DNA from 2 places in the Bacillus sp. Brlt_9 genome. Region 1 is predicted to be linked to the other one. Evidence: riboswitches for the same ligand, from Rfam matches in the RefSeq annotation. Region 1 holds a riboswitch; the other holds the start of a gene.
The links. A riboswitch is a leader RNA that binds a small molecule or an ion and turns the genes downstream of it on or off. The one in region 1 is predicted to bind lysine.
Positions count from the first base shown of each region.

Region 1 (5,767 bases):
GGTGAAAAGCATGATGGGCGCGCAGCTGATTATGATGATTGGAAATTAAACGGTGACATTTTATTCTGGCACCCAGTATTACAATCTTCATTCGAATTATCATCAATGGGAATTCGTGTTGATAGCAAATCACTTGATGAGCAATTAACGAAAACAGGTGAAGACTTCAAACGTGAGTACGATTTCCATAAAGGTATTTTAGAAGACGTACTACCATTAACAATTGGTGGTGGTATCGGACAATCAAGAATGTGCATGTACTTCTTACGTAAAGCACATATTGGTGAAGTTCAATCTTCTGTATGGCCTGACGATTTACGTGAAGCTTGCAAGAAAGAAAACATTCATCTGTTTTAATAGAAGTGAGAGAGGGTAGCTCAAAGAGTTATCCTCTCTTTTTTATGTTGTAAACGAATGGTTTACAGTGAGTTTTACTAATGGTTTCTTTCTTTTTTGGACCCTTTTATGTAATAATTTGTTAAAGGAGGGGACGTTATGAGCTTAGGACAACAACTTAAAAGATTACGAGAGTCACAAGGATTTTCGCAGGAAGATGTTGCTAAAAAGATTGGTATAACGAGGCAAGCGGTATATAAGTGGGAAAATGATAAAAGTTGCCCTGATATTGAAAATTTGATTTTATTGAGTGAAATGTATAATGTCACGCTAGATGAATTAATAAAAGGGTACCAAGGTTTTAAAGAGAAAATACATATTGATGAAGAAGATGAAGATTTTGAGAAAGAGAATGAATTTGGTTTCTACATTGGATTTGGTTTACTAATTGTGAGTGCTTTCGTTGATTATGAAGGAATGCAAGAGATATTATTAGGAATAGCACTATTCATGATGGTTTTTTACTCTGACGTAAAGAAAGTGATTTTGAATGAGTTCAGATCGTTTTTTTAAAGAAAAGATATATATGGTAAGAAGTGAGAAGAGTCAGTTATATTTCCTAGGAAAGAATATAACGAGTAATTGAATTGTTTTATAATAATTTAGGGATATTGATAGTATGTTAAAAAACCGAAACAAGCATAACCACGTTCTAAAGTTAGGACGTGGTTGAAAATTTAAGCTTTATTAAGAAAGAATATCTTTCAAATATTTTTAATTCAGAAAAACATTACTTACTTGTTACCGAGTTCTTCCGCTAAACCGATTAAAATTCCTTCCGTTCCACGAATGTAGCAAAGTCGATATGAGTTCTCGTACTGAACTACTTCGCCAACGAGCTGAGCACCATGCTTAGTAAGTCTCGATACCATTTCATCAATGTCTTCAACGGTGAACATGACGCGCAAATAACCGAGGGCATTTACAGGTGCTGTCCGGTGATCTGCAATAGTAGGTGGGGTAAGAAATCGCGAAAGTTCAATGCGGCTATGGCCATCTGGTGTAACCATCATAGCAATCTCTACGCACTGAGAACCGAGTCCGGTTACGCGACCAGCCCATTCACCTTCGACAGTAGCGCACCCTTCAAGTTTTAATCCAATCTCCTCGAAGAAAGAGATTGCGTTATCAAGAGATTCTACAACGATACTAATATTGTCCATTCTTAGTAATTTGTTGTTTGCCATAGTCTTTGTCTCCTTATATGTATAAATTTATTGTTTAACTCTCCTCATAATTATACTAAAATCTCTTCTAAACAAAAAACACCTTGTCACAGTGTAGGAACATGTGACAAGGTGTTTTCGGGTACAGTGCATAACATCTTGTTAACGAACAAGACTCCGTAAACCCTCTACGATTTAAATATGCGCGAACTTATTATGTTCAAGTAGTTTCAAGAATTTGATACAGTAATTGCTATTCGACAGAATAACTTCGAGTTTTCAACAAAATAGTCTTACCCTGTTTCTATTTATATAGGAAGGAAATAGATTCATATAATTTGTTTTAAGTTTTTACTAGTAGAAATTAACTCATCTGCACTAAAGGCACGATTTTTGCCATAAATGATTGATGCAGCGCCTCAACACCTGTTACTAAATGAAGGCGGTCAATAACGACAGACACTTTAATTTCTGATGTACTTACCATTTTAATATGAATATTTTCTTCTTTTAAAGTAGTGAACATATTCGCAGCAACACCAGGATTAGAGACCATACCAGATCCTACAATGGATACTTTTGCTAAATGATTTTCATATTCTACAGATTCATATTGTAATGTTTCTTGATGTTGTTCTAATACCTCTAATGTTTCTTTTAAATCATTAGAATGGATTGAGAAGGAGAGGTGAACAGTTCCTTCATTTGTAATACTTTGAATGATGATATCTACATTAATATGTGCCGCTGCTAATGTAGAGAAAACTGTTGAAAGTGCACCTTGTTCCAAACCTTTCATTGTGACGCGTGTAATATTATCTTCAAATGCAATACCTTTAACGATTGATTGTTGTTCCATGTTACATTCTCCTTTTACAATTGTTCCATTTTCTTGTTCCATACTTGAGCGAACTTCTAAAATGACATTATGATTTTTAGCAAACTCAACCGCACGCGGGTGTAATACACCAGCACCGAGGTTTGCAAGTTCTAACATTTCGTCATAAGAGATTTCATCTAATTTATAAGCATCTTTTACAACTCGTGGGTCTGTCGTATAGACGCCGGTCACATCTGTGTAAATATCACATTTTTTTGCTTTCAGTGCAGCAGCTAATGCAACAGCAGTTGTATCAGAACCACCGCGGCCAAGCGTTGTAATTTCATGGTTTTCACTAACTCCTTGGAAGCCAGCTACAATAACGATCGTACCTTCAGTAAGATAAGATTGAATTCGATCTGTATGAATGTCAGTAATCCGTGCACTACTATGTACAGATTCTGTCGTAATACCAGCTTGCCATCCTGTTAATGAAATCGCGTTATAACCTTTCGCTTGTAGTGCCATCGTTAATAATGAAATAGTCACTTGTTCTCCTGTAGATAGAAGCATATCCATTTCACGTTTACTCGGATTTTCTGTAATAGCGTTAGCAAGTGCGACAAGTTCATCTGTACTTTTGCCCATTGCTGAAACGACAGAGACGATACTATGCCCTCGTTCATATTCTTCAATAATTAAATTTGCTACATGTTGAATACGCTCAACGCTTCCGACAGAAGTGCCACCAAATTTTTGTACAATCGTTTCCATTACGAATTCCTTCTTTCATCCATTTTTAAGAATAGATTAGGACATATATAAATCCCAATATTCCTGTAGTTACCAGAGAAAAACAAAAAACACCATCTCAAATAAGTGAGGATGGTGCTGTTACAGGAAAAGGGAAACAGAAAACGGAGCTAATAAAAAAACCGCCAAAAAAGGAATATCATAAAAATGATATCTCTTTTTTGTAGATAGCTCTTCATACGTACACGTTTGTACATATGACAGTTCTGTTTCTATTCGAAAACAGCCCCAATTGATAAATGCAGAGAAATTTATCAATTTCGGCAATACTTCCTTTCATCTAATTTCATAGACATCTCTGTGTCTCCATTAGAATAATCATAAGTATCGCAACCTCTATCTCACGTTTTAGGCGAGAGTGTTTGATTTATGAAGTTGTTGGTAACATTTGTTTTATAATAATTTAAATTTTTCGGGGAATCAAGTGTTTTGTATAAATTTTAAAAATTCTTTCTTTTGCAAAAGAAAGTTTGTGAAAAATGTAGCAAAATAAATTCGTTGCATGTACATTAAATTTATAGTGCATTGGAGGTGGAAGTATGAAGAGGAAAAAGCCTATTTATGTTTCGGCAGAAATGAACACAACAATGGAGAAATTATGGGAATACACGCAAGAACCACATATACATACAGAATGGGATGCCCGCTTTACTGAAATTTCGTATTTAGAGAAAAAAGAAGGAGAACCACAGAAGTTTTTATATAAAACAAAAATTGGATTTGGACTTGAAATAGCTGGAGAAGGGGAATCGATAGGTGAAATAAGAAAAGAAACGGGAGAACGTATTTCTTCTTTAAAATTTTGGACGGATAATAAATTATCTCTTATTCAAACAGGGCGTGGTTATTGGAAGTATACCCCTCGTAAAGAACACATTCATTTTGAGACGCAATATGATTATGATACGAGGTTTGGTCGTATAGGGAATATAATAGATTTCTATATGTTTCGGCCGTTATTAGGCTGGGCGACTGCTTGGAGCTTTGATGCATTAAAATTATGGTTAGAGAAGGGACTTCACCCTAGGTTACTAATTAGAAGAACAATGACATATTGGCTCGTATGTTTTTTATTTGCCTTTGTATGGATGTATCAAGGGATAGTGCCAAAATTAGTATTTACTCATTCAGAAGAAGTAAAAATGCTATCGGTGATGATTGGTTCAACGGAACATAGTATTTTTGTACTTAAAATAATTGGATTACTAGAAATTATTTTTGGTGTCCTATGGCTGTTGCCATTTCAAAAGCGAAAAGTATTTGTCGTACATATTTTTATGTTAATAGCCTTAACAATAGCGGCAGGATTTACGAATGTCGCAAGCCTTACAGAACCGTTTAATCCAATTACATTAAACGTTCTACTCATGGGGTTATCGATTGCCGGTTATATAAATAGCATGAATTTGCCAAGTGCAAAAAATTGCAGGAGGAAGAGAAAGGGATAATGTATGGCTAATTTGTATGAAAGACTATTAGGGGATTCTTATAAAAATCTTCATCCGAAATTACAGAAACGCTATGAAATTACGGAAGAAAATAGCTTTACTGGAGAAGGAAAGATGGATGAGATTTATGGAGGTTCTTTTTTTGTAAAATTAATATTAAAAATTGCATCGAAGTTCCGTATATTTTTCTCTGAGCGGGGGAAGGAAGTGCCATTTACAATACATAATACGGCTGAGCGGGATGAACATGGACATGAACTTGTGCGGTGGAATCGTACTTTTTATTTTCACAATAAAAAAAGATATTTTAATGCCGTTATGCAGTTGGATGAAGAGAATAATGAAATTGTAGATTATTTTGGTGAACCGCACTTACTTGTATCTACATTAAATTTTCATATTGATGAGGTGGGGGCAATGCATATTTCTTCAAAGAAACAATGGTTTTACATGTTCGGAAGGAAAGTCCCGTTACCTAGATTTTTATACGGGGAGGCCACCATTGTAGAAAGTTATGATGAAACAAGGCAATGCTTTCGAATTCATGTACAAGTACGAAATCCGTTAATTGGTTCATTATTTTCATATAAGGGAACATTTGTGGAAAGGAAATAAATGAAATGAAAAATATAATAGTTGGGCTTGCTTGTTATATTATTTTTCTAATATGCGAGTGGTCAAATATAAACCCAGTGGAAGCAATTATTTTATTATCTATTTTGTTATTTATACCGATGTCATTTTGTATCATTGATAAGAAAACAAGAAATGGATCATATGTATTTTTTTATAAATTTGTATCGTTTTTATATCCAATCGCAGCAATGAGTGCAATGTTAGCTTTCGTTACAAACCACTATTTTTTTGCGTTACTTTGGTTTGTATATACAGGGATTGTTGCATTATTTGGTGTGAGTAGATTACTAGAAAGAGGATGGAAACCGCTAGAAGAGACAGCTATCGATAGTGCGTTTATATATTTGTTTTTAGGTGGTTTTTGGTTTTTTGCTTCTGTAGCAAAACTCTCCATTATGCACTTTAGTTCCGACATCGTGTTGCTTACTGCTGCACACTTTCATTATTCGGCATTTCTATTGCCATTATCAGCTGGCTTAATTGGGAGA
Region 1 covers NZ_JAYJLO010000001.1:615,896-621,662, forward strand. The annotation lists gene asnA (aspartate--ammonia ligase) at 1-357, shown strand, start outside; gene VF726_RS03255 (helix-turn-helix domain-containing protein) at 496-909, shown strand; gene VF726_RS03260 (VOC family protein) at 1,131-1,583, opposite strand; gene VF726_RS03265 (aspartate kinase) at 1,927-3,156, opposite strand; lysine riboswitch at 3,356-3,542, opposite strand; gene VF726_RS03270 (DoxX-like family protein) at 3,735-4,643, shown strand; gene VF726_RS03275 (DUF4166 domain-containing protein) at 4,647-5,258, shown strand; gene VF726_RS03280 (YndJ family protein) at 5,264-5,767, shown strand, end outside.

Region 2 (5,767 bases), on a different contig from region 1:
TTAAACTCCACCGCAAAAGGATATTCGCCATGATGATTCAAATGTTCTAGTACTAGCCCTTCTCCAATTGGTTCACAAAACTGTACTTGAATGTCACCGAATGATACACTTTGGCACTCCGCATTCCACTCTTCACTTTTTACGACTGAGCTTGCAGTTAGCTCCATTACTTCTTTCCATTTCCGTACTGTTTCTCGAACATTTTTCACTGCGTAATGAATCGTTTCAATTTGTTGTACTTTATTTTTATGTTCAGTGATTGTCCCTATATTACGTAAGTCGTTTCTTCTTTCTTCGTCCGTTTCATTCCACTGTATAAAGAAAGGTAATTTCGGTCCGTTTTTCTCTTGCTTTACAAATAACATTTTCCATTCTAAAAGGCGGCCATCTTTTCTCATTCGTTTCCCTTCAAATGGGCCTATCGTATGTAAACCGTGTTTACTAAACTTAACTGCTAGCTCTTCAATGGCATCTGTTCGAATTGCAATTTGTAACATTCCTTCTCCGTCTTGTAATTTCACTACTGTTTCTTGTACTAATGGATTTTCTGCTTCTTTCGCTTTTTCTTCATGTTGAACTGCCAGAAATTCTATGTATGATAAATCAAAATAACTTAAACTATTCCAAGTACCCCAAGTAATATGCTCTCCGCCTAATACAGTATGAAATCCAAGTTCCTGCATTTGTTTTGCTGCTTCCTCCGGTGTACCATGTACTGCGTGTACGAGATGATCAAATCGTAACATGTCATTTCCCCCTTTCTCTCCATCCTTTTATTGTATATTTTATTTTTCTTTCATTCAATTCAAAAAACTTTAAAACCTAGTTGATTTATACGATTAATATGTATTATAATGAAACAAATTTAATTATTGCTGATTGGAAAAACCAAAGGCACTTTTCTCATACGGGAAAAGTGCCTTTTTCATTTATTATTACAGGGGGATTATTTATGCAGAAATTAATTGTCTTTGCTATTATTGGATTTTTCGCTCAATTGATTGATGGAGCACTTGGAATGGCGTATGGAGTAACATCTACCTCACTATTATTAATGTTTGGTATCGCACCGGCTGTAGCTTCCGCATCTGTTCATTTAGCTGAAGTTGTTACAACTGCCGCTTCTGGTGCATCTCACATCAAATTTGGAAACGTCGATAAATATACTGTTTCCAGGCTTACATTACCAGGAGCAATCGGCGCATTTATTGGGGCATGTTTTTTGAGCAATTTACCTGGCGATGTAATTAAACCGTATATTTCCGTATTTTTATTTACTTTAGGGGTTTATATTTTATTACGATTCATCATTCAAAAACAAATTGTTACTTCAAAGAAACGCATGTCTGCTAAACAACTTGTTCCGCTTGGCTTATTCGCTGGATTCGTTGATTCAACTGGTGGTGGTGGCTGGGGACCGATTACGACACCAGTACTTTTAGCAAGAGGAAATGAAGCTAGAAAAGTTATCGGATCTGTAGATACGAGTGAATTTCCTGTTTCACTTGCTGCAACAATTGGCTTCTTCATCTCACTTGGCTGGGAACAAGTAAGCTGGGTTTGGGTATTTGCGTTAATGCTTGGCGGTATTGTCGCAGCTCCAATTGCTGCATGGTTAGTACGCATCGTTCCAGCACATTTACTTGGCGTATTAGTTGGTGGCCTTATTATCTTTACAAACATTCGTACACTGCTCACTACATTTAAAGTGGATCCAACTATTATTTCACTTTCTTACGTGGCAGTTGGCCTTGTCGTTATTATTTCTATTTTCATTGCTGTTCGCAATCATTCCAATCGTTCTAACGCATCGACAGCCAAATATCCGAATGATCAAAAACAAATGCTACCATAACGATAAAAATACCGCCCGATATACTTCGAGCGGTATTTTTTATTTTTCTATTTTCCAATTGATCATTGTTTCTGTAGTGCCTACTCTTTTCATATGTAATTTCTCTAATACACGAATCGAGCTAATATTTTCAAGAAGTGTCTCCGCAATAATCGTTTCTACCTCTCCTGTTTGAAAAGCCCAATTTATTAATTCTCTTACAGCTTCTGTCGCATATCCTTTATTCCAATATTTCTCAATAAATCCGTAACCAATTTCTACTGTATGTTCCTCATTTGGTTTTCCTTTAAATCCTATATCACCTAGAACGATGTCATCTTCCTTGCGAATGACATACCACGCCCCCCAAGGTAATAAAGCCTTATTTTGTTTTATATTTTCTACATACCCTACAATATGTGGACCACTATTATATCCTTGCTCATTAGCAACGTGAATACTCTCTTCTGTACACGGCACTATATAGAGTCTTTCTGTTTCTAATTTCATATTGATTTCCCCTTTTCAATTAAACAATACCTCAATTTTATCAGGAATAAAAAGAATATTCATTCTATTTATCGGATTTATACTTATTCTTTGAAACGAATTTAAGGAATAATCCTCTTTTGATAGTTATGTCGAATTATATTTTCTGAATTTTCTTTTAATTTTAAAGGGTTTTTCAATATTTTTTGCGAAACATTTGTATAACAATTTTTTCTTTGCTTATTGTTACATAATAATAGGTTCGGGTGGAGTTTTGCAAACGTTTCCTAAACAATAACCGATATTTTTTGACTTTTCCTAACAAAATATCTTGCAATATATTCAGAAAGTCATTACAATTGCCATATATTAAAAATCTTAGCAATATATCAAATCCTCATCAATCCGATGAGGTAGAGGTTGCGACTTTTAAGAGTAAAACGGACGAGACATAGAGAATGTCACCGACTCCGTTTGAAAGGAAAAGTTGCCGAAGTTTATATTTCTTCTCTGGAAATATGAGCTGGGGCTGTCTCCGAAAGGAACAGAACTGTCACGTTTACAAATTACCGTGTAAACGTGGGGTGCTATCTTAACGGAAGGGTATGATGGGGTGGTTATTTGTGAAACGTTCCGCCAAATTCCTTTGGCGGTTTTTTGTATTTTTCTCCCCCGCTCCTTCCTATCTTACAAGAAAAGGAGTGTTGAACATGAATAGCGCAACGAATCAAACTACCTCTAAAACAGAAACTACAAATGGAAAAGGTGAATTAAAACGTAGTTTAAAATCACGGCACCTTACGATGATTTCTCTCGGTGGTACAATTGGTACCGGACTATTTCTTGCCAGTGGTGGTGTCATCCACACAGCTGGACCTGGTGGTGCATTAGTTGCATACGCCGCAATTGGAATTATGGTTTACTTTTTAATGACAAGCTTAGCTGAACTCGCAGCTTACATGCCTGTTACTGGATCTTTTAGTACGTATGCAACAAAATTTGTTGATCCATCACTTGGCTTTGCACTTGGATGGAACTATTGGTATAACTGGGCAATTACGATAGCTGCTGAACTAGCGGCTGTAACATTAATTATGAAATTTTGGTTCCCAGATACCCCTTCCCTCATTTGGAGCGGATTATGTTTAGCTATTATTTTCCTTTTAAACTACTTATCTGTTAAAGGGTTTGGTGAATCTGAATATTGGTTCGCACTTATTAAAGTAGTTACGATTATTATCTTTTTAATTGTCGGCTTTATGATGATTTTCGGAATTATGGGCGGCGAAACTGTTGGCTTTAAAAACTTCACAGTTGCAGATGCACCATTTAACGGCGGCATCATGGCAATTATCGGTGTATTTATGGCAGCTGGTTTCTCATTCCAAGGAACTGAATTACTTGGGGTAGCTGCTGGTGAAACTTCTGATCCAGAACGTAATATTCCGAAAGCAATTCGTTCGATCTTTTGGCGTATTCTTTTATTCTATATTCTTGCGATTCTCGTTATCGGTTTATTAATTCCTTATACAACTGAAAGCCTTGCCGCAAGTGATGTAACAGTAAGTCCATTTACACTTATTTTTGAAAAAGCGGGTGTTGCCTTTGCTGCTTCTGTTATGAACGCTGTTATTTTAACGGCAGTACTATCTGCTGGTAACTCTGGTATGTATGCATCAACTCGTATGCTTTGGGACTTAGCTCGCCAAGGAAAAGCACCAAAGTTTCTTGGTAAATTAGATAGCCGCGGTGTACCTGTTAACGCATTAATCGTAACGTCAATTGTCGGTAGTATCGCTTTCATTGCTTCTTTATTCGGTGACGGCGTTGTATACATTTGGTTATTAAACGCATCTGGAATGTCTGGCTTTATCGCATGGGTCGGAATCGCAATTAGTCATTACCGTTTCCGTAAAGCATATATCGTACAAGGTAAAGATTTAAAAGACTTACCATATAGAGCAAAATGGTTCCCGTTCGGTCCAATCTTCGCATTTGCACTTTGTGTCATCGTAATTTTAGGTCAAAACTACGGCGCATTTATGGGGGAATCAATTGATTGGAACGGTGTACTCGTTTCTTACATCGGTTTACCACTCTTCTTAGTACTATGGTTAGGCTATAAATTCACGAAGAAAACGAAAGTGATTCCACTTGATAAATGTGAATTGAAATAAACGTAAAATGAGCAAACAAATTTGTTTGCTCGTTTTTTATTGCAATACTTCTCCCTTCCCTATTGCTCTTGTTTTTGCAATAATAAAGGAAATATACATAAAGGTTGGGATACGATGAACATTCGCATTACTGATGAAGCAAAAGCAGCTATACATAGACTAGAACGTGAAGATAAAAAAATCATTCGCATTAGAGGAACAATGACAAACTCTTGTAGTATTTTCGTTGATGTCGATTTAATTTGGGATACATATAACGCAGATGATGTTGTATATGAAGATGAAGATCTTATTGTACAAATGGATTCATTTACGAAAGACTACACTGGTGATACAGTGAAACTTGATTATAAGACGACAGGTTTTAGTATTACAACTCCGAGTGAAACTTTAGTTTATGGATTGTCGATAAAAAAATAAAAATTGCTTTTAACTGACCACCGAGGTGAAAAAATGGGTAAATATGTTCCGTTAAAATTTTTATTTAATGAAGAATTGGCAGAAAAAATGGCTGATTCTATTTGTAAACATGATCCTACTTTCTCTAAAAGAAACTTTGTATCTTCCGTAACATGTAAAGTTGAAAATTTAGAGTTAAAGCAGCGTATTGAAGTAATAGCAGATGAATTACACAATACTTTACAAAAAGATTTTAATGCAGCAATACATATATTACTGAAAACATTGGGATCAGAAAACACAACAGAAGTAGGCACATTTACAAACGGATATATGTACATGCCTATTGCAAAATACGTTGAAAAATATGGACTTAACGACTTTGAAACCTCATTCAACGCCATGTATGAAATAACAAAAAGAAATACTGCTGAATATGCCATTCGACCTTTTCTTGAAACATACCATGAAGACACACTGGACATATTGCAACAATGGATTCATGACGAAAACAGCCACATTAGAAGATTAGTTTCTGAAGGTACAAGACCAAGACTTCCTTGGGCTAAAAAAATAGGAGCTCTAAAAGGTGACTTTAAGAACAATTTACAGCTTCTTGAGCCATTAATAAATGATCCGTCTAAATATGTCCAAAAATCAGTAGCCAATCATATTAACGATATTACGAAAGAAGATAAAGAAATCGTTTTTCAATGGTTGCAGCAATTACGTGATAAACAGCATCCTGTTAACCCTTGGATTATAAAACATGGGTTACGAACGGTTATTAAAAATGGTACTTTGCCAAAAGATTTTTCTTTTTGAGTATTTTAAACAAAAACGCTTATACTTCAAAAATGAAGTATAA
Region 2 covers NZ_JAYJLO010000004.1:52,126-57,892, forward strand. The annotation lists gene VF726_RS16755 (VOC family protein) at 1-746, opposite strand, end outside; gene VF726_RS16760 (sulfite exporter TauE/SafE family protein) at 845-1,855, shown strand; gene VF726_RS16765 (GNAT family N-acetyltransferase) at 1,895-2,344, opposite strand; lysine riboswitch at 2,730-2,921, shown strand; gene VF726_RS16770 (amino acid permease) at 3,034-4,500, shown strand; gene VF726_RS16775 (iron-sulfur cluster biosynthesis family protein) at 4,615-4,920, shown strand; gene VF726_RS16780 (DNA alkylation repair protein) at 4,954-5,724, shown strand.
Region 2: it holds a riboswitch for lysine, as region 1 does, so the genes downstream of both, VF726_RS16770 (amino acid permease) here and VF726_RS03265 (aspartate kinase) in region 1, are expected to answer to the same signal.